3 regions of the Micromonospora sp. NPDC127501 genome follow, and region 3 is predicted to be linked to each of the others. Evidence: riboswitches for the same ligand, from Rfam matches in the RefSeq annotation. Region 3 holds a riboswitch; each other region holds the start of a gene.
The links. A riboswitch is a leader RNA that binds a small molecule or an ion and turns the genes downstream of it on or off. The one in region 3 is predicted to bind cobalamin.
Positions count from the first base shown of each region.

Region 1 (6,630 bases), on a different contig from region 3:
GGCCTCGTCCAGGGCGACGGCCCGCTGCCCGGGCAACGGCGACGCGGTGCCGCCGGGCGGCGTCGGGGCGGGTGAGGTGGCGATGCTGACCCCGGCGAAGCGCAGCAGCCCCGTGACGACGTCGGCGATCGCGGCCCGCGTCGGCGGCAACACCGCCACCAGCAGGCCGACGAGCGCGACCACGGCGAGCGATCGCCACCGGCGCCGCCGGGGCGCGGGCGTGCCGAGTCGTACGCGGACGCGGGCGGTCACGTCGGGCGGATCGGGGGTGTCCAGCCAGGCGGACAGGTCGCGCAGTTCCCGTTCGAGGTCACCCATGCCGGACCTCCTCACGGTCGAGCAGGCCACGAAGCTTCGCCAGCGCCCGGGACGTCCGCGACTTCACCGTGCCCCGGGGCCAGCCCAGAGCCGCCACCGTCTCCTCCTCGGTGAGATCGAGGAAGAACCGGCAGACGATCACCTCGCGGTCCCGTACCGGCAGTTGTCGCAGGGCCCGCACCAGCGACGCTCGGCGCTCCCCGGCGAGGACCGCGCCGACCGCGTCGTCCTCGGCGACCTCGGACGTCGGGTCCGCTGCCGCCGCCCGTAGGACGAGCCCGTCGCGCCGGCCACGCGAGCGGTGCAGGTTACGGGTCTCGTTCGCGACGATCGCGAGCAGCCACGACCGGAAGGACGCGTCGCCCCGGTAACGGGACAGCTTCCGGTACGCCTTCACAAACGCCTCCTGGATGACGTCCTCGGAGTCCGAGCCCGCGCCGAGCAGCACCGCGGTCCGGTACGCGGACGCGGTGTGCCGGGTGACCAGGAGGTCGTACGCCTCCAGGTCGCCTGCCCGAGCGCGGGTGACGAGCGCCTCGTCGTCCAGGGGAGCCTCCGTTCGGATCACACTCATGACACCGCCCACCCGCTGCGGGTTCCACAGGGATTTCCCGACGCAGGTCAGCTCTCTCCCATCCGGCGTGCAGCGTATTGCCAGGAACCGGTGCTGCACTGGAGGGACGTCGAGGAGAGGGGCGGGCATGAGCTGGTTCAACCGCCGGTCACGGGGTGCCGAGGCGACCCCGACGAAGCTGGACCGGGAGGCGACCCGCGACGACCTCGCGGCGCTGGAGGCGTTCGTCGCCACCCGTCGCGGGGTGGAGTTCTACCTGGAACCGGAGACCACCGCGACCGACACCACGGTGGTGGCGATCGCCCACGACGGCGAGTGGATCCGCCGCCGTACCGGAACGCCCCGCGCGGCCGGGGCCATCGCCCGCAAGCACGCGGTGCCGCTGTACGAGGCGGCGCGCACCGGCTACCCGGAACGGATGCGGACCTGGAGCCGGGCCCACCCGGAACGCCACGCCCGCTGATCGGGGCGTCGACCGGTGTCGGTCGTCGCGCGTGGCGTGTTCGGTCCCGGGCATGTGTCGTTCGGCGCCTTTGGAGCTGAATCGTTGGCGATATCGCCGTACGGCCGGACCTGAAGCCGATGCGCGGACCGGGAGCCGAGGCGGCTGAATCGTCTACGACATCAGCTCCAAAGGGGCCGCGTGAACACTCCGCCCCCTGCCACGGGCCAGTCCGCAGGGCCGATCAACCAGTTCGCCCAGCCCGCCATTGCGGCGAGATGCATCCCCCGCGCGCCGATATTTCCGCAGGTCAATGTGGTGAGCGTGGTCGGGTGGGGGTGGGGTCCGCGTTGACCGGCGGCGCGGCGGTGTGGCAGCATTCGCGGCCTGACGGCAGTGAAGGAAGTCGGTGCGAATCCGACGCGGTCCCGCCACTGTCACCGGGGAGCGATCCCCCCTCGTGAGTCACGGCCGTGTGTCTGCGGTTGGAAGGCCGGGGGAGAGCGTCGATCCGGAAGCCAGGATACTTCGGCCGTCGGGACGTACCCCAGGGCGTGGACACCCGAGGAGGACCCGATGACGCACGGCGTCTCATTCATCGACGATTATCGTCGTATAGCGCTCCAGGCAGTGCATTCCAAGGACACCGGCCACCGGCACCGCTGAGCTGATCGCCCGGCGCTGACCGGCCCCGACGCCTGCATCGGTGCCCGGTTCGCTCGGGCCGTCGTACCGGCTGACGCCGTACCCACCCGCATCGCCCCGGTCGCCCCCGTGAGGGCCCAGGGCGTCATTTTCCGGAGCCTGCCGTGCGCATCCTGCTGCTGTCCACCGCCGACACCGACCTGCTGGCCGCCCGCGCCAGCGGCGCCGACTACCGGTTGGCCAACCCCGCCCGGGTCGCCGTCGAGGAGGTGCCCGCCCTGCTCGACGGGGTCGCCCTCGTCGTCGTACGCCTGCTCGGCGGTCGGCAGGCGTGGCCGGACGGCCTCGCCGCGGTGCTCGCCACCGGCGTGCCGACGGTCGTGCTCGGCGGCGAGGCGCTGCCCGACGCGGAGCTGATGGCCATCTCCACCGTGCCGTCCGGGGTCGTCACCCAGGCGCTGGCGTACCTGGTGGAAGGCGGCCCGGACAACCTCGGACAGTTGGCCCGGTTCCTCTGCGACACGGTGCTGCTCACCGGCGAGGGGTTCGCCGCACCCGCGCCCACCCCGGCGTACGGCGTGCACGGCGAACACCCCGCCGACCCGGACCGGCCCACAGTGGGAATCGTCTTCTACCGGGCGCACGCCCTCGCCGGCAACACCGACTTCGTCGACGTGCTCGCGGACGCGGTCCACAAAGCCGGAGCCAACCCGCTACCGATCTTCTGCGGCTCGCTGCGGGGGCTGACCGCGGGCGCCGGCCCGCTCGGGCTCTTCGCCCGCTGTGACGCGCTGCTGGTCACGGTGCTCGCGGCCGGCGGCGCGGTCGCCGCGGACGCCTCCGGTGGCGGCGACGAGGACGCCTGGGACGTCGGTGCCCTGGCCGCCCTGGACGTGCCGGTCATCCAGGCGCTCTGCCTCACCAGCACCCGCGCGCAGTGGGCCGACAGCGACGCCGGCCTGTCCCCACTGGACGCCGCCATGCAGGTGGCCATCCCCGAGTTCGACGGCCGGATCGTCACCGTGCCGTTCTCGTTCAAGCAGATCGACGCCGACGGGCTCTCGGTCTACGCCGCCGATCCCGAGCGGGCCGCCCGGGTCGCCGGGATCGCGGTGCGCCACGCCCGACTGCGGTACGTGCCGCACGCCGACAAGCGGGTCGCCGTCGTGCTCAGCTCGTACCCCACCAAGCACTCCCGGGTCGGCAACGCCGTCGGGTTGGACACCCCGGCCTCGGCGGTCCGGCTGTTCGCCGCGCTGACCGAGGCCGGCTACGACCTGGGTGACACGCCACCGCCCGACGACGGCGACGCGCTGATCCACGCGCTGATCGCCGCCGGTGGTCACGACGTGGAGTGGCTCACCCCGGACCAGTTGGCCGCCGCCGAGGCCCGGATTCCGGGACCGACGTACCGGCGCTGGTTCGACGAGGTCCCGGCCGAGCTGCGCGAGCGGATGCGGGAGCACTGGGGTGAGCCGCCGGGCGAGCTGTACACCGAGGGCGGCGACATCGTGCTCGCCGGGCTGCGCTTCGGCAACGTGGTGCTGCTGATCCAGCCGCCCCGCGGCTTCGGGGAGAACCCGATCGCCATCTACCACGACCCGGACCTGCCGCCCAGCCACCACTACCTGGCCGCGTACCGCTGGTTGACCGCGCCGGTCGCGGACGGCGGTTTCGGCGCGGACGCCGTGGTGCACCTCGGTAAGCACGGCACCCTGGAGTGGCTGCCCGGCAAGGGCCTCGGCCTGGCCGCCGACTGCGCACCCGACGCGGTCCTCGGCGACCTGCCGCTGGTGTACCCGTTCATCGTCAACGACCCCGGCGAGGGCACCCAGGCCAAGCGGCGGGCGCACGCCGTGGTCGTCGACCATCTGGTCCCGCCGATGGCCCGCGCCGAGACCTACGGCGACCTGGCCAAGCTGGAACAACTGCTCGACGAGTACGCGACAGTGCAGGCCCTCGACCCGGCCAAGGTGCCGACCGTGCGGGCCCAGATCTGGGACCTGGTGCGCGCCGCCGAGCTGCACCACGACCTGCACGCCGAGGCGATGCCCGACGCGGACGACTTCGACGACTTCGTGCTGCACCTCGACGGGTACCTGTGCGAGGTCAAGGACGTGCAGATCCGCGACGGGCTGCACATCCTCGCCGACGCGCCCACCGGCGAGCCCCGGGTCAACCTGGTCCTCGCGGTACTGCGCGCCCCGCAGATCTGGGGCGGCGCCCGGGCCCTGCCCGGCCTGCGACAGGCCCTGGCCGTCGCGTACTCCCTCGACGAGCAGGAGTTGCTCGCGTCGCCGGGACAGCGACTGGCGCTGCCTGCCGCGCTGACCGACGTGGTGGACGGGCCGGCCGGCACCGCCGCCGACGCGATCGACCTCATCGAGGCCCTCGCGCGGCGGCTGGTCGTGGGCATGGAGACCCTGGACTGGGCGGTGGACACGGTTGACGCCGTGGTGACGGAGGTGACCGGTCGGTCGATGCCGGACGTCGCCGCGGTGCTGCACTTCGCCGCCACCGAGCTGGTGCCCCGACTGGACCGCACCACGGACGAGCTGACCAACACCCTCGGGGCGCTGGACGGGAGGTTCGTGCCGCCCGGCCCTTCCGGCTCACCCACCCGGGGCCTGGTCAACGTGCTGCCCACCGGCCGCAACTTCTACTCCGTCGACCCGAAGGCCATCCCCAGCCGCAACGCCTGGGACGTCGGGGTGGCCCTCGCCGACTCGCTGCTGGCCCGGCACCTCGCCGACACCGGGACGTACCCCCGCTCGGTGGGGTTGACAGTGTGGGGCACCAGCGCGATGCGAACCCAGGGCGACGACATCGCCGAGGTGCTCGCGCTGCTGGGCTGCCGGCCGGTCTGGGACGACCGGTCCCGGCGGGTCACCGGCGTCGAGGTGGTGCCGACCGCCGAGCTGGGCCGCCCGCGTGTCGACGTCACAGTGCGCATCTCCGGGTTCTTCCGCGACGCGTTTCCGCACGTGGTGGCGCTGCTCGACGACGCCGTCCGGCGGGTCGCCGCCCTGGACGAGCCGGACGAGGAGAACTACCTGCGGGCGCACGTCGCCGTCGACCTCGCCGAGCACGGCGACGAGCGGCGGGCCACCGCCCGGATCTTCGGCTCCAAGCCCGGCGCCTACGGCGCTGGGCTGCTGCCCCTGATCGACGCCCGGACCTGGCGCAGCGACGCCGACCTGGCCGAGGTGTACGCGGTGTGGGGCGGCTACGCGTACGGCCGGGGCCTGGACGGGCGGGAGGCGCGCGCCGACATGGAGCGCTCGTTCGCCCGGATCGCGGTGGCGGTGAAGAACCAGGACACCCGCGAGCACGACATCGTCGACTCCGACGACTACTTCCAGTACCACGGCGGGATGGTGGCGATGGTCCGCCACCTCACCGGCACGTCACCGCAGGCGTACGTGGGTGACTCGGCGATGCCGCACGACGTGCGCACCCGCACGCTGGGCGAGGAGACCCGGCGGGTGTTCCGGGCCCGGGTGGTCAACCCGAAGTGGATCGCCGCGATGCGCCGGCACGGCTACAAGGGCGCGTTCGAGCTGGCGGCCACCGTGGACTACCTGTTCGGCTACGACGCCACCGCCGGTGTGGTCGACGACTGGATGTACGAGCACCTGGCCGCCGCGTACCTCTTCGACGAGACGACCCGGGAGTTCCTGGAGCAGTCCAACCCGTGGGCGTTGCGCGGCATCACCGAGCGGCTGTTGGAGGCCGCCGACCGGGGGCTGTGGGCCAAGCCGGAGCCGGCCACCCTCGACCGGCTGCGCGACACGTACCTGGCCAGCGAGGGCGACCTGGAGGACCGGGCATGACCGTGACCACGACCTATCCGTTCAGTGCGGTGCTCGGCATGGCCGACATGCGGCTGGCGTTGCTGCTCAACGCGGTCTCCCCGGCGATCGGCGGGGTGCTGGTCCGGGGTGAGAAGGGGACCGCCAAGTCCACCGCCGTGCGGGCCCTCGCCGCGCTGCTGCCCCCGGTGCGTCGGGTGGCCGGCTGCCGGTTCGGCTGTGACCCGGCCGAGCCCGACCCGGCCTGCCCGGACGGCCCGCACCCGGCCGACGCCGCCGCCGAGACCCGTCCGGCCCGCCTCGTCGAGCTGCCGGTGGGCGCCGCCGAGGACCGGGTGGTCGGCGCACTGGATCTGGAGAAGGCGATCGGCGAGGGCGTACGCGCCTTCGAGCCGGGCCTGCTCGCCGCCGCGCACCGGGGTGTGCTCTACGTCGACGAGGTCAACCTGCTGCACGACCACCTCGTCGACCTGCTGCTCGACGCGGCGGCGATGGGCCGCAGCCACGTCGAGCGGGAGGGCGTCTCGGTCAGCCACGCGGCCCGGTTCCTGCTGGTCGGCACGATGAACCCGGAGGAGGGGGAGCTGCGCCCACAGCTGCTCGACCGGTTCGGACTCACCGTGGAGGTGGGCGCCAGCCGGGACCCGGAGATCCGGGTCGAGGTGGTCCGCCGCCGGCTGGCCGCCGACGCGGACCCGGTCGGCTTCGCCGCCCGCTGGGCCGACGCCGACGCGGAGATCGCCGGCCAGGTGGCCGCCGCCCGCCGCCGACTTCCCGGGGTACGACTGCCGGACGCCGCGTTGCGGCAGATCGCCGAGGTGTGTGCGGCGTTCGACGTG
Region 1 is NZ_JBEORJ010000012.1:206,448-213,077, forward strand. It holds gene ABTW72_RS25770 (hypothetical protein) at 1-318, opposite strand, end outside; gene ABTW72_RS25775 (RNA polymerase sigma factor) at 311-892, opposite strand; gene ABTW72_RS25780 (hypothetical protein) at 1,020-1,355, shown strand; cobalamin riboswitch at 1,709-1,885, shown strand; gene cobN (cobaltochelatase subunit CobN) at 2,144-5,812, shown strand; gene ABTW72_RS25790 (magnesium chelatase subunit D family protein) at 5,809-6,630, shown strand, end outside.
Region 1: another riboswitch for cobalamin. It lies ahead of cobN (cobaltochelatase subunit CobN); the one in region 3 lies ahead of ABTW72_RS04795 (ABC transporter substrate-binding protein).

Region 2 (6,630 bases), on a different contig from region 3:
AAGTCGTCGTCGAAGGCGACAGTGCCGGTCACCCCGACCTGGTACGCCGACACCCGCCGCTCGAAGAAGTTGGACAGCTCCTGCACGTCCTGCAACTCCATGAAGCCGAACGGGTTGCTCGACCCGTAGTGCGGCGCGATGCCGAGCTGGGCGAGGCGGCGGTCGGCGACGTGCTGGAGGTACTCCCGCATGTCGGCCAACGTCAGACCGGGCACACCATGGCCCAACAGGTCCTCGGCGAACTGCACCTCACACTCGACCGCCTCGGTGAGCATCCGGCGAACCTGGTCGGCGAGGTCGTCGTCGAACAGGTCCGGCTCCTCGGCGCGGACGGTGTCGACGACGTCGAACGCGAACGCCATGTGCATGGACTCGTCGCGGAACACCCAGTTGGTGCCCGAGGCGAGGCCGTGCAGCAGGCCGCGGGAGCGCAGGAAGTAGACGTACGCGAACGCGCCGTAGAAGAACAACCCCTCGATGCAGGCGGCGAAGCAGATCAGGTTGAGCAGGAACGTGCGCCGGTCCTCGCGGGACCGCAGCTCCCGCAGGTCGTTCAGGGAGTCGATCCACCGGAAGCAGAATTCGGCCTTACGACGGATCGAGGGGATGTTCTCGATGGCCGCGAAGGCCTCGAAGCGCTCCGTCTCGTCGGGCACGTACGTGTCGAGCAGGTTGAGATAGAACTGGACGTGCACGGCCTCCTCGAACAGCTGGCGGGACAGGTAGAGGCGACCCTCCGGGCTGTTGACGTGCTGGTAGAGGTTGAGCACCAGGTTGTTGGCGACGATCGTGTCACCGGTGGCGAAGAACGCCACCAGGCGGCTGACCAGGTGCCGTTCGGCCGGCGACAGCTTGTCCAGGTCGGCGAGGTCGGCGTGCAGGTCGACCTCCTCGACCGTCCAGGTGTTGCGGATCGCGTCGCGGAACCGGTCGAAGAAGTGCGGGTAGCGCATCGGGCGGAGAGTCAGGTCCATCCCGGGGTCGAGCAGCATGTGCGTGGTCCTCGTGTCGGTGGTGCTGGCGTCGGTGGTGCTGGCGTCGGTGGTGTCGGCGGAGATCACTGGCAGGCCTCGCACGACTCGGGGTTCTCCAGCGAGCAGGCCAGCGCCTCCGCGTCGACGACGACGGCGGGTGCGACAGCGCTGACGGTGGCCTGCTGGATCCGCGTCGCGGGGCGCGAGCGCAGGTAGTAGGTGGTCTTCAGCCCGGCCTTCCAGGCGTACAGGTACATCGAGGAGAGCTTGCCGATGGTCGGCGCGGCCAGGAACAGGTTCAGCGACTGGGACTGGTCGATGAACGGGGCGCGGGCGGCGGCCAGGTCGATCAGCGCCCGCTGCGGCAGCTCCCACGCGGTGCGGAACAACTCCCGTACGCCGGCCGGCAGCTCGGCGATGTCCTGCACCGACCCCTCCGCCCGCTTGATCGCCGAACGGATCCGCTCGGTCCACAGACCGCGGGCCTTCAGCTCGCGTACCAGAGCGGTGTTGACCTGGAGGAACTCCCCCGACAGGGTCTCGCGCTTGAACAGGTTGGACACCTGCGGCTCGATGCACTCGTAGCACCCGGCGATCGAGGCGATGGTCGCGGTCGGCGCGACCGCGACGAGCAGCGAGTTGCGCAGCCCGTACGCCTCGACCCGCTGGCGCAGCGCCTCCCACCGCGCGGTCTGCGTACCCTCGACACCCCACAGGTCGGGCTGGAGCTGGCCCCGCGCGGCCCGGGTCTGCGGGTACGCCGGATGCGCGCCGAAGTCGCGCGCCAGGTCGGCGGAGGTCTCCAGCGCGGTCAGGTACAGCTCCTCGCTGATCCGGGTGGACAGCTCCCGCGCGGCCGGCGAGTCGAACGGCAGCCGCAGCGCGAAGAAGACGTCCTGTAGGCCCATCAGCCCGAGTCCGACCGGTCGCCAGCGGGGGTTGCTCGCCGCCGCCTGCGCTGTCGGGTAGTAGTTGATGTCGATGACCCGGTCGAGGAAGGTCACCGCGGTCCGCACCGTGGCGCGCAGCCGCTCCCAGTCGACGCCGCCGTCGGTGAGGTGGGCGGCGAGGTTCACCGATCCGAGGTTGCACACGGCGGTCTCGGTGTCACTGGACACCTCGACGATCTCGGTGCAGAGGTTCGACAGGTGCACCACGTTGCCCGGCTCGGCGGTCTGGTTGCAGAGCCGGTTGGCGGCGTCCTTGAAGGTCATCCAGCCGTTGCCGGTCTGGGCGAGGGTCCGCATCATCTTCCCGTACAGCTCCCGTGCCGGGACCTGCCGCACGTAGCGTTCCTGTGCCTCGGCCTCCCGGTACGCGGCGTCGAACCGCTCCCCCCACAGGTCGGGCAGCTCGGGCACCTCGTGCGGGTCGAACAGCGACCACAGCTCGTCGGCCTCGACCCGGCGCATGAACTCGTCCGGGATCCAGTTGGCCAGGTTGAGGTTGTGGGTACGTCGGGCGTCCTCGCCGGTGTTGTCCCGCAGTTGCAGGAACTCCTCGATGTCCGGGTGCCACGGCTCCAGATAGACGCAGGCCGCGCCCTTGCGCCGGCCACCCTGGTTCACCGCGGCGACGCTCGCGTCCAGCGTGCGCAGCCACGGCACGATCCCGTTGGACTGCCCGTTGGTGCCCCGGATCAGCGCTCCGCGGGAGCGGACCCGGGAGTACGCGATGCCGATGCCACCGGCGAACTTGGACAGGTTGGCGACCTGGGCGTACCGCTGGTAGATCGAGTCCAGCTCGTCGAGCGGGGAGTCGACCAGGTAGCAGGAGGACATCTGGGTGTGCCGGGTGCCGGAGTTGAACAAGGTCGGTGAGCTGGGCAGGTAGGCCAGGCTGGACATCAGCCGGTAGAAGTCGACCGCCTCGTCGGCCGTCCGGGAGAGCCCGCAGGCCACCCGCAGCAGCCAGTACTGCGGGGTCTCCAGCACGAGTCGGCTGGTGGGGTGGCGCAGCAGGTAGCGGTCGTACACGGTGCGCAGGCCGAAGTACTCGAACCGGCGGTCGCCGTTCGGGTCGATGACGTGGTCGAGGGTCGCGGCGTGTGCGGCGACGAACGCGGCGGTGTCGTCACCGATCAGGCCCTCGGCGTGGCCGACCCGGATCGCCGCGCTGAACGAGGTGACGCCCTGTCGACGCACCTCCTTGTCGACGTAGCCGGCCAGCAGCCGCGCGGCGAGGCGCGAGTACTGCGGCTCCTCACCGATCATCTCGGCGGCGGTCTGGATGGACAGCCGGTCCAGTTCGGCGGTGGTCGCGCCGTCGTAGAGGCCGCTGATGGTGCGGGTGGCCACCCGCATCGGGTCCACGTCGGTCAGGTCGTCGGCCCACCGCTCGACCGCTCGGACGATCTTGTTCACGTCCACGGGTTCGGTGCCGCCGTCGCGCTTGCGGACCTGCATCGGCGTGCGCCGCACTGTCGCGTCGCCGCTGGCCGGGACTACCTCGGTGACTGTCACCACTCGCTCCTCGGAGTTCGAGACCTGGTGGCCCGGACGCGAGGAGACAGACACCGACGGACGCCACGCCAGCCCGGCGTGGGGTCAGGTGGCGTCAGCCGTCCCACGCGGCCTCGGACCGCCGCCCACCCGGGTGCGGGTACGCGGCGCGCTGGCAGGTCTTCGGACTCGCGGGCACGACCGGTGTCGCCGGTCTCCTACTGGCCGTCGCTTCCCAGGCCGATCGGTGGCCCAGTGCTGTTGACGGCGGTCGTTCCCACTCACCGCTGCGGGACAGTCCCGGATTTCCACCGGGTTCCCTGTTGCCTCGACCACCCTGGATGAGCGGCCGAACCAGCTGCGCTCGACACCATATATAGGGACGCAGTCGTTGTCACACCCCACATGTCGGTCTCGGGCGTGTCGGCACCGTCTCGGTGACCACCGTCACCACCCCGGCCGACCACGCCACGCAGACCGACGCCGGGCACCGGAGACGGGCTCTCCGCGTCGGTGTCGACAGTCGACAAAGATGTGACATATCGAGGCCATGGCGGCGCAGGCTCGCACCAATAGGCTCCCGTCAATGCTCCGAAGGGGGCGGAACATCCGATCTCCACGGACCGCCACCCGCGTCATCGCCGCCCGCCAACCGGCACGATGGACGGCAAGGCGGATCAACCCGGCAGGGCAAACATCATATGTCTGTGGGCCTGCGGTGATCGACATCGTTGACGCGCTGGAGCGGCCCTCCGTATACTCCCAGTGATCATCTGATCTTTAGCCTAGCCGGGCGAGGAGCGCATGCCGCAGATCACTGCCGTCACCGTCGAAGACGTCCGCTTCCCCACCTCCCTGACCGCTGACGGGTCAGACGCCATGAACAAGGACGGCGACTACTCGGCGGCCTACGTCGTCCTGCACACCGACGGCGTCGACGGCGTGGGCGCGCCTCTCGCGGGTCACGGCCTGACCTTCACGATCGGTCGAGGCAACGACATCGTCGCGGCGGCGGCAGTCCACCAGGCACAGCTTCTGGTGGGCCTGGACGTGGCGACGATGGCAGCGGACATGGGCGCGGTCTACCGCCTCCTCACCTCCGACTCCCAACTGCGCTGGCTCGGTCCGGAGAAGGGCGTCGTCCACCTGTCCCTGGCGGCCGTGTTGAACGCGTCGTGGGACCTGGTCGCCCGGCTCGCCGACAAGCCTCTGTGGCGGCTGCTCGTCGACATGTCCCCCGAGCAACTCGTCGACATCGCGGACCTGCGCTACCTGTCCGACGCGCTGACCCGGGACGAGGCACTGGCCATCCTGCGGGCCAAGGAGGGCACGAAGGCCGCCCGTCTCGCCGAGCTCGACCGGACCGGCTACCCCGCCTACACCACCTCGGCGGGTTGGCTCGGCTACGGCGACGACAAGCTGCGCCGGCTGTGTCAGGAAGCGGTGGACACCGGCTACGGCTACGTCAAGCTCAAGGTGGGCGCCAACCTCGACGACGACATCCGCCGATGCGCGATCGCGCGGGAGATCCTCGGGCCGGATCGCAACCTGATGATCGACGCCAACCAGGTGTGGGACGTCGGCCAGGCCATCGAGTGGGTCACCGCCCTCGCCCAGTTCAAGCCACTGTGGATCGAGGAGCCGACCAGCCCCGACGACATCCTGGGTCACGCGGCCGTCCGCCGCGCCGTCGCTCCGATCGGCGTCGCCACCGGCGAACACTGCCACAACCGGGTGATGTTCAAGCAGCTGTTCCAGGCCGAGGCCATCGACTTCTGCCAGCTGGACACCGGCCGGTTGGCCAGCATCAACGAGATCGTCGCCGTGCTGCTGCTCGCCGCGAAGTTCGACGTCCCGGTGTGCCCGCACGCCGGCGGTGTCGGGCTGTGCGAGATGGTCCAACACGTGTCGGTGCTCGACTACGTCGCGATCTCGGGGGACCTCACCAACCGTGTCACCGAGTTCGTCGACCACCTGCACGAGCACTTCACCGATCCCTGCATCATCCGGGACACCGGTTCCGGCAGCGGATACGTCCTGCCCAGCCAACCCGGCTACTCCACCCGGATGCGTCAGGAGTCGGTCGCGCTCTACCGGTTTCCCGACGGCCACTACTGGGCGGCGACAGACCCGACTACCGTGTCATCTCCGGAGGCGGCGTACGTGATCGCGGGTGGGAAGGCCACCCCCGCCGGCCGCTAGGGGGATCATGTCTCGCACTGACGAAGTGGTCAACGGCATCAAGCGGATGATCCTCGAAGGGCAGTTCAGGCCCGGGGACCGGTTGCCCATCGAGAAGGACCTCGCCGAGCAGCTCGGTGTCTCGCGCGGGTCCCTGCGCGAGGGGATGTCGGCCCTGTCGATCCTCGGCATCGTCAACATCCGCCAGGGCGACGGCACCTACGTCACCAACCTCGACGCGCCACAACTGCTGGCCCCGATGGGTTTCGTGGTGGACTTCCAGGGCCAGGGCGACCCGCGGCACATCCACACCGTTCGCCGTCTGCTGGAGTGCGAGGCCGCCTGCCTGGCGGCGACCAGGATCACCGACGAGGCCCTGGCCCAGGCGGGTGACCTGCTCGACGAGGCGGCCCGGTTGATCGGCCAGTCACCGCCGGACCACGAGCGGATCATGGAGATCGACATCGCCTTCCACCGGATCATCGCGGTGCACGCCGAGAATCCGGTGCTGGTCGGCCTGATCGAAGCCTTCGCCGGGCGCACCATCCGTGGCCGGCTCTGGCGGAGTCTGCACGAGGAGGGCGCGGACCTGCGAACCCATGACGAACACGTGGCGATCCTGAAGGCCCTGGTGGCGCGCGACCCGGAGCGGGCACGCACCCGGATGGCGAACCACCTGATCGGCGTGGAGGAGTCGTTGCAGGGGTTGCCCGACGACGCCGACGCCAGCATCGAGACTGCCCGGTCGTGACGGCCGACCCTCACGACTGCACGTCGAGCAGCCCTTCGTCGTACAACGCCGCCCAGAGCTGATCCGGGACGTCGACACCGGCGACCACCACACCGACGTGGTGGGCCTGCGCGACGGGCAGCAGGTTGGTCAGCGCGCCCTGGGGGATCGCGCGCGCCCCGCTGGACGACAGCCGTCACCGCTCGTCCCGATCCACTTGGGTGCTGCCGGTCATCGCCGCGACCAGGTCGTCGGTGGTGACCTCGTCGGCGCGGAGTTGGGCGGCGCGCCGACCGAGGCGCAG
Region 2 is NZ_JBEORJ010000008.1:257,294-263,923, reverse strand. It holds gene ABTW72_RS20310 (ribonucleotide-diphosphate reductase subunit beta) at 1-992, opposite strand, end outside; gene ABTW72_RS20305 (ribonucleoside-diphosphate reductase subunit alpha) at 1,058-3,379, opposite strand; cobalamin riboswitch at 3,573-3,789, opposite strand; gene ABTW72_RS20300 (enolase C-terminal domain-like protein) at 4,220-5,617, shown strand; gene ABTW72_RS20295 (FadR/GntR family transcriptional regulator) at 5,625-6,347, shown strand; gene ABTW72_RS20290 (ATP-binding cassette domain-containing protein) at 6,523-6,630, opposite strand, start outside.
Region 2: another riboswitch for cobalamin. It lies ahead of ABTW72_RS20305 (ribonucleoside-diphosphate reductase subunit alpha); the one in region 3 lies ahead of ABTW72_RS04795 (ABC transporter substrate-binding protein).

Region 3 (6,630 bases):
CGTGGTGATCGGCGCGACGCTGACCGCGGCCCAGGTCACGCCGACGGCGTTCCTGCTGGCCCTCGGCACCGTGGCCGTCATCTCGGTGCCGTTCACCCTGCTGGGGCTCGCCATCGGCTACTCGCTGCCGAGCAAGGCGGCGATCGTGGTGGCGCAGGTGCTCTTCCTGCCGCTTGCGTTCGGCGGCGGGCTGCTCTCCGCGCCGGGTGACGCGCCCGGGTTCATCGAGACGATCGCGCCGTACCTGCCCACCCGGGGCGCGGCCGAGCTGATGTGGGCGGCGGTGGCCGACTACGACGTGGAGCCGCTGGCACTGATCATGCTCGGTGTCTGGGTGGTGCTGCTCGCCGCGCTCGCCGGCTGGGCGTACCGGCGGGACGAGGGTCGCCGGTTCAGCTGACGATTCGTCCGTTTCCGCCCCGGGCTGCGGCGGGACGGTGCCAGGATTCGGCAGGGGGCCGCCGTGGTCGCCCGGGCCGAGAGGGGTCTTGACGTGAGCACCGTCCCGCCGGGTACGCCCTGCTGGGCCGACCTGGCCACCCCGGACCTGACCGACGCGCGGCGCTTCTACCCGGAGCTGTTCGGGTGGACCGGCCAGGTCACCCCGGAGCCCGAGGCGGGCGGCTACACGGTCTTCCTGCTCGACGGCAAGCCGGTGGCCGGCGCCGGCCCGCCCGCGATCCCGGACCAGGTCCCGATCTGGTCGACGTACCTCGCCACCGACGACGCCGAACTGGTCGCCGGCCGGGTCGAACGGGCCGGCGGGCAGGTCGTCGTACCCCCGTTCGAGGTCTTCGACCGGGGGTGGATGGCGGTCTTCGCCGACCCGGCCGGCGCCACGTTCAGCGTCTGGCAGCCGCTGGCCATGGCCGGTGCCGAGGTGTTCAACGTGCCGGGCGCGATGAGCTGGAACGAACTGGTCACCCCCGACCCCGAGGGCGCGAAGGTCTTCTACGAGCTGGTGTTCGGCTGGCAGCCCGACGACCAGGCGGTGGGCGCCATGACGTACACCGGGTGGCGGCTCGGAACGCAGATCGTCGCCGGGATGATGCCGCCGCTGGCCGACGACTTCCCGGCCGACCTGCCCGCGTACTGGACGGTGTACTTCGCGGTGGCCGACGCGGACGCCGCCGCGGCCCGCGCCGCCGAACTGGGCGGAACGATCCTGGTCCCGCCCCGCGACATCCCGGCGGGCCGCTTCGCCGCCCTGCGCGACCCCCAGGGCGCCCTCTTCTCCGTCATCGACCTGGGCCCATGACCCAGAGCCTGCGTGCTCAGGGACGGGTGGGGCGGACGGGGACCACCAACGGGCCGTGGGCGCCGGGGACCACCCGGACGCTGGCCCGGTAGTGGGTGGCGAGCAGCTCCTCGGTCAGCACCTCGGGCGGAGTCCCGGCGGCCACCACCTGACCGGCGGCGAGCATCACCATCCGGTCGGCGTACTCACCGGCCAGGGAGAGGTCGTGCATCGTGGCCAGGACGGTCAGGCCGTGTTCGCGGCGTAGCTGGTCGACGACTTCGAGCACATCCTGCTGGTGGCCGATGTCGAGCGCGCTGGTCGGCTCGTCGAGCAGCAGCAGCGTCGCGCCCTGGGCGAGCGCGCGGGCGAGGAACACCCGCTGCCGTTCGCCGCCGGAGAGGGTGGCCAGTTCGCGACGGTGGAAGCCGGCGAGGTCCAACCGCCCCAGCACCTCGTGCACGGCGTCGACGTCGGCGGTCGACTCCCGGCCCAGGGTCGGGATGTACGGGGTGCGGCCGAGCAGCACGTAGTCCAGCACCGACATGCCGGGCGGCACCACCGGGGACTGTGCCACAGTGGCCACAATCCGGGCGCGGTCCCGTCGGCGCAGCGCGGCGCTCGGCGTACCGAAGAGAGTGATCGCCTTCGGCGCGGGCAGCAGGCCGCCGACGGCGCGCAACAGGGTGGATTTGCCGGCGCCGTTCGGGCCGATCACGGTGACCCACTCGCCGACGGCGACGGTGAGGTCGACGCCGGTCAGGATCGGCGTGCCACCGAGGGCGACGTGCAGCCCGCGCACCTCGACGGCCGGCGTGCCGGTGGCGGGTTCGCGGCTGGCGGGTTCGCGGCTCACGTGAGCACTCGCCGGGCGGTCCGCAGCACGAGGACGAAGAACGGGCCGCCCAGCAGGGCGGTCACCACTCCGATCGGCAGCTCGGACGGAGCGGCGACGGTGCGGGCCACCACGTCGGTCAGCGCCAGGAACGCGCCGCCGAACAGCAGTGACATCGGCAGGATCACCCGGTAGCTGGACCCGGCGAGCAGCCGGACGGTGTGCGGCACGATGATGCCGACGAAGCCGATCAGGCCGGTCGCGGAGACCGCCGCCGCGGTGCCCAGCGAGGCGGCGGCGATCAACAGGTACCGGGTGCGCTGCGGGTGCAGGCCCAGGCTTCTCGCCTCGTCGTCACCGACCGCGAGGACGTCCAGCTCGCGGCGGTGCAGCAGCACCACCACAGTGGTCAACGCGGCGTACGGCAGCACCAGCAGCACGTCGTGCCAACCGGCGGTGGCCAGCCGGCCGAGCAACCAGGAGTAGACCGGCTGGATGCTGTCGGCGTGGCGTTGCAGAAGGTACGTCTGCCCGGCGGAGAGGAACGCGGAGACCGCCACCCCGGCCAGGATCAGCATGGCCGGTGATCCGCGTCGCCCACCGGCCGCCCCGAGCACGTAGGTCATCGTGACGGCGAGCAGCGAACCGGCGAACGCGGCCAGCGGAATGGTCATCGGCAACCCGGAGAGCGTGCCCTGCCGGCCGGCGCCGCCGAGGGCGATCGCCGCGGTGACCGCGAGGCCGGCGCCGGCGGCCACGCCGAGCAGGTACGGGTCGGCCAGCGGGTTGCGGAACACGCCCTGGTAGCAACCACCGGCGAGGGCGAGCAGACCGCCGACGAGCAGGCCCAGCACCACCCGGGGCAGGCGCAGCTCGGTGACGATCGCGATCTCACGCTCGGTCAGCCCGCTGTCGAGGTGCACCCCGGGGAACAGGTTGAGCAGTTCGGCGGCGACGCTGCCCGGGGGCAGGCTCACCGGGCCGAGCGACACCCCGACGACGAGCGCGACGAGCACCGCGACCAACCCCGCGACCAACCACCGCATGCGCAGGCCGGCGGGCCGACCCCCGGACGCCAGCCCGGCGGGCCGGGCCGCAGAGGACGGCAGCCCGGCGGGCCGGGCCGCGGAGGACGGCAGGCCCGAGGGTCGGCCCCCGGAGGACGGCAGCCCGGCGGGCCGGGCCTCGGCAGGAGGCTCGGCCCGCTCAGACGGCGGCGGCGGCTCGGCGGGCCGGCCGGTTGGTGCCGGATCGGACACCTTTCGCGGCCCGGTCACCGACGGACGACGGTCACGCGGGCACCTTGGCGACCGCGTCGATGATGACCCGGAGCAGGTCCACGACCCGCGGGCCCCAGCGGGAGGCGACGTCGTCGTCCAGGGCGACGACCTGGTTGTTCTTCACAGCGGTGAGGCCGGCCCAGCCACTGCGGGCCTTGACCGTGTCGGCGTTCTGCTGGCAGCACTTCGCATCGGCCAGGAAGACGAAGTCCGGGTCGGCCTTGACGATGAACTCCTGGGAGAGCTGCGGGTAGCCGAAGTTCTTGCCGTCCGCGTCGGCCGGGTCGGCGATGTTGGTCAGGCCGGCCTGACTGTAGAGCGAGCCGATGAAGGTCTTGCTGGTGGCGCTGTACAGCTCCGGGCCCAGCTCGTGGAAGTAGGTGAGCTTCTCGGTGCGCTGCGGCAGGTCCTTGACCAGCTTGGCGATGTCGTCCTTCATCCGGGTGGCGACGTCGGTGGCCTGGTCCGCGTGCCCGGTCAGCGTGCCCAGCTCGGTGATCTGCCGGTACGAGTCGTCGAGCGTGGTCGCCGCCGGGGTCTGGTACACCGGGATCTTCAGCTTGCCGAGCTGCTCGACGATCTTGTTGCGGTCGTCGGAGAGCACCACGAGGTCAGGGTTCTTACCGGCGATCGCCTCCGCGTTCGGCTGGAAGGCGGAGAGGTCGGTCTTGGGCACGTCGGCCGGGTAGTTCGACTGGTCGTCGACGGCGGTCACCTGCGGGCCGGCACCGATCGCGAAGAGCATCTCGGTGGCGGTGGGCGACAGCACGACGATCTTCTCGGGGCGCTTGTCGAGGGTGAGCGCGCCGACCGTGACCGGGTAGGCGGCGGCCGCGGTGCCGGCGCTCGGCTGGTCGTCGGCCTTCTCGGCGCAGGCGCCGAGGGCGAGCGCGGTGACCGCGAGGGTCGCCGCGAAGAGCCGAGGGGTACGTCTGAACATGGGGGCCTCCTGTCGGTCGAGGAGTGTGGTGCTTCGCCGACAGGGACTTTCGTACGCCCGCCCACGAGGCGCCCTTCCTCGAGAGCGCGTATCGCGACCGATCCGTAGGCGACCTGGCTCGTCCCCACCTACCGGTGGGGCATCACAGTTGCGGGACAGCGCCGGGTTTCGCACCGGCTTCGCTGCGGACTGGTCGCTAAGACGGTAGCGCACCGCCAGGACGTGCCGGATCGATCAAGGGCTGGTCGGCAGCCGTCGATACCTCGGACACCCGCACCACGCGGGGCGGGGAGGCATATGTCCGAGATCCTGAGGTTTCGGAACGGGTGGTGGGGCCCCGCCGGGGCGGGACGGGGCCCCACCCGATCAGGAGGACGTGATGGTGACGTTGTCCACAGCCGCCTCGACCAGGCTGGCCCCGGACGCGTCCGCAGCCTCGACGAGCACGCGGACCGACTGGCCGGCGTACGGGGTGAGGTTGAGGTTGGCGACCGCCCAAGTCCCGTTGCGGTTGCTGGCCGCGCCGGCCTGGGTGAGCAGCGCCGTGGTGCCGCCGTTGTGCACCACGCTCACCCGCAGGTAGTCCGCCGACGAGGCGTTCGAGCCGTGGGCCAGGTACCAGGCGAGCGAGAGGGTCAGCGTGCCGGACGACGGCAGGGTCACCGCCGGGGACCGGGCACTGGTCACGCCGCCGTCGAGGTCGTAGTCACCGGCCGCCGAGCCGGCGAGCCGGCCGGTGACCAGGTCGTTGGACCCGGCGTACGGGGTGAGCTGCTTGGCTCCGGAGGACGTGGTCGCCTGGGCGGTGCCCCGCTCGAACGCGCCGAGGGTGGCGGTGTCGGTGCCGCCCGGGTTGATGGTCCAGCCGGTGGCGGTCTCGAAGGTGTCCGACCAGACCGTGGTGCCGCCACCGCCGCCGCAGTACTGCGCCTGCTTGCCGATGGCCCGATACGGGCAGTCGGCGTACTCGCTGAGGATCAGCACCGCCTCCCGGTTGCGTGAGGTCTGCGCCGGGATCACCTCATCGGGCGGGTAGAAGCCGCCGCCACCGGACGAGCCCGGGTACATCTCGAAGGTGTACGCCCAGATGTTGTGGGTGGCCCACATCCAGTCGAGGCTGTCTCCATCGGTGATGTAGAGGTCGCTGGACTGTTCCGGGGTGTAGCCGTTGGTGGCCGCCATCTGCTGACCGATGGTGGCGAAGGTGTTGTACTGGTCGGCGTTCATCCCGGTCGCGGTGTTCGCAGTGGTGTAGCCGTACGGCCAGAGCACCAGCTGCGAGTACGTGTGGAAGTCGATGTTGGCCTTGATCTGCTGCACCCCGCCGACCACCCGGCCGTTGACGAAGTTGCGCAGCGCCTGTGTCTCGGGCGCGGAGAACGCCGACGGCCCCCGGTAGGTTTCCGACGAGGTGCTGCCGGACGAGCCGCCGCAGCATCCCCAGTTGTAGGACCAGTTGCGGTTCAGGTCGGTGCCGACGTTGGACGAGCCGCTGTTGGGCTGCCGGTTCTTGCGCCAGGACCGGTACGACCCGGTGGCGATGTCGTACTCGCTGCCGTCCGGGTTGACCGTCGGCACGATCCAGAGCTCCCGGCCGTTGACGATGTTGGTGATCCGGGAGTCGCTGCCGTAGCTGTCGGTGAAGAGGTTGAGCAGGTAGATCGCCATCTCGACGGTCAGGTGCTCACGGGCGTGCTGCTGGGAGTTGAACAGGATCTCCGGCTCGTTCTCGTCGGTGCCGACGTTGTCGGAGATCTTCACGGCCATCAGGTCGCGGCCCTCGTACGAGGAACCGATGCTGATCTTGCGGGCGATCGCCGGGTGGTCGGCGACGACCTGGTTCACGACGGCGGTCAGTTCCGCGTAGTCGTGGTAGTTCGAGTCGGCCGGCGGGAAGGCCTGCGTGCCGAAGTCGCCGGCGCCGCGCTCGGCGTTGGGTGGCGGGGCGAGCGGTTCCAGCCGGAAGCCGAGTTTGCCGATCGCGGCGGCCTCGCTCGCGGTGGCCGAGATGTGCAGCACACCGTGTTCGGAGTAGTCGATGGCGGCTCCGGTGCGGGCCACCGCGTTGCGGTCGGCGAGGGTCCGGGGCCCGAGCACCCGGTAGCCGGCGGCGGCCTGCTCGGCGGTGCGGTCCGGTGCCGGTCGGGCGGCGACCGGACCGGCGGCGACGGTGACGATGCCCAGCCCGGTGACGACAGCGAGCACCAGGACACGGCGGAGGGGGATGGGCGTGCGGAGGGCCATGGACTACCTCCTCGATGGGCGGGAGATCCCGCTCGGTGAAGGACACTTCACCACCTGTCACATGGTCATATCAACATTGATCGCTGCGTTGTCC
Region 3 is NZ_JBEORJ010000002.1:176,832-183,461, forward strand. It holds gene ABTW72_RS04775 (ABC transporter permease) at 1-400, shown strand, start outside; gene ABTW72_RS04780 (VOC family protein) at 494-1,258, shown strand; gene ABTW72_RS04785 (ABC transporter ATP-binding protein) at 1,275-2,093, opposite strand; gene ABTW72_RS04790 (FecCD family ABC transporter permease) at 2,090-3,118, opposite strand; gene ABTW72_RS04795 (ABC transporter substrate-binding protein) at 3,363-4,292, opposite strand; cobalamin riboswitch at 4,383-4,524, opposite strand; gene ABTW72_RS04800 (M14 family metallopeptidase) at 4,659-6,536, opposite strand.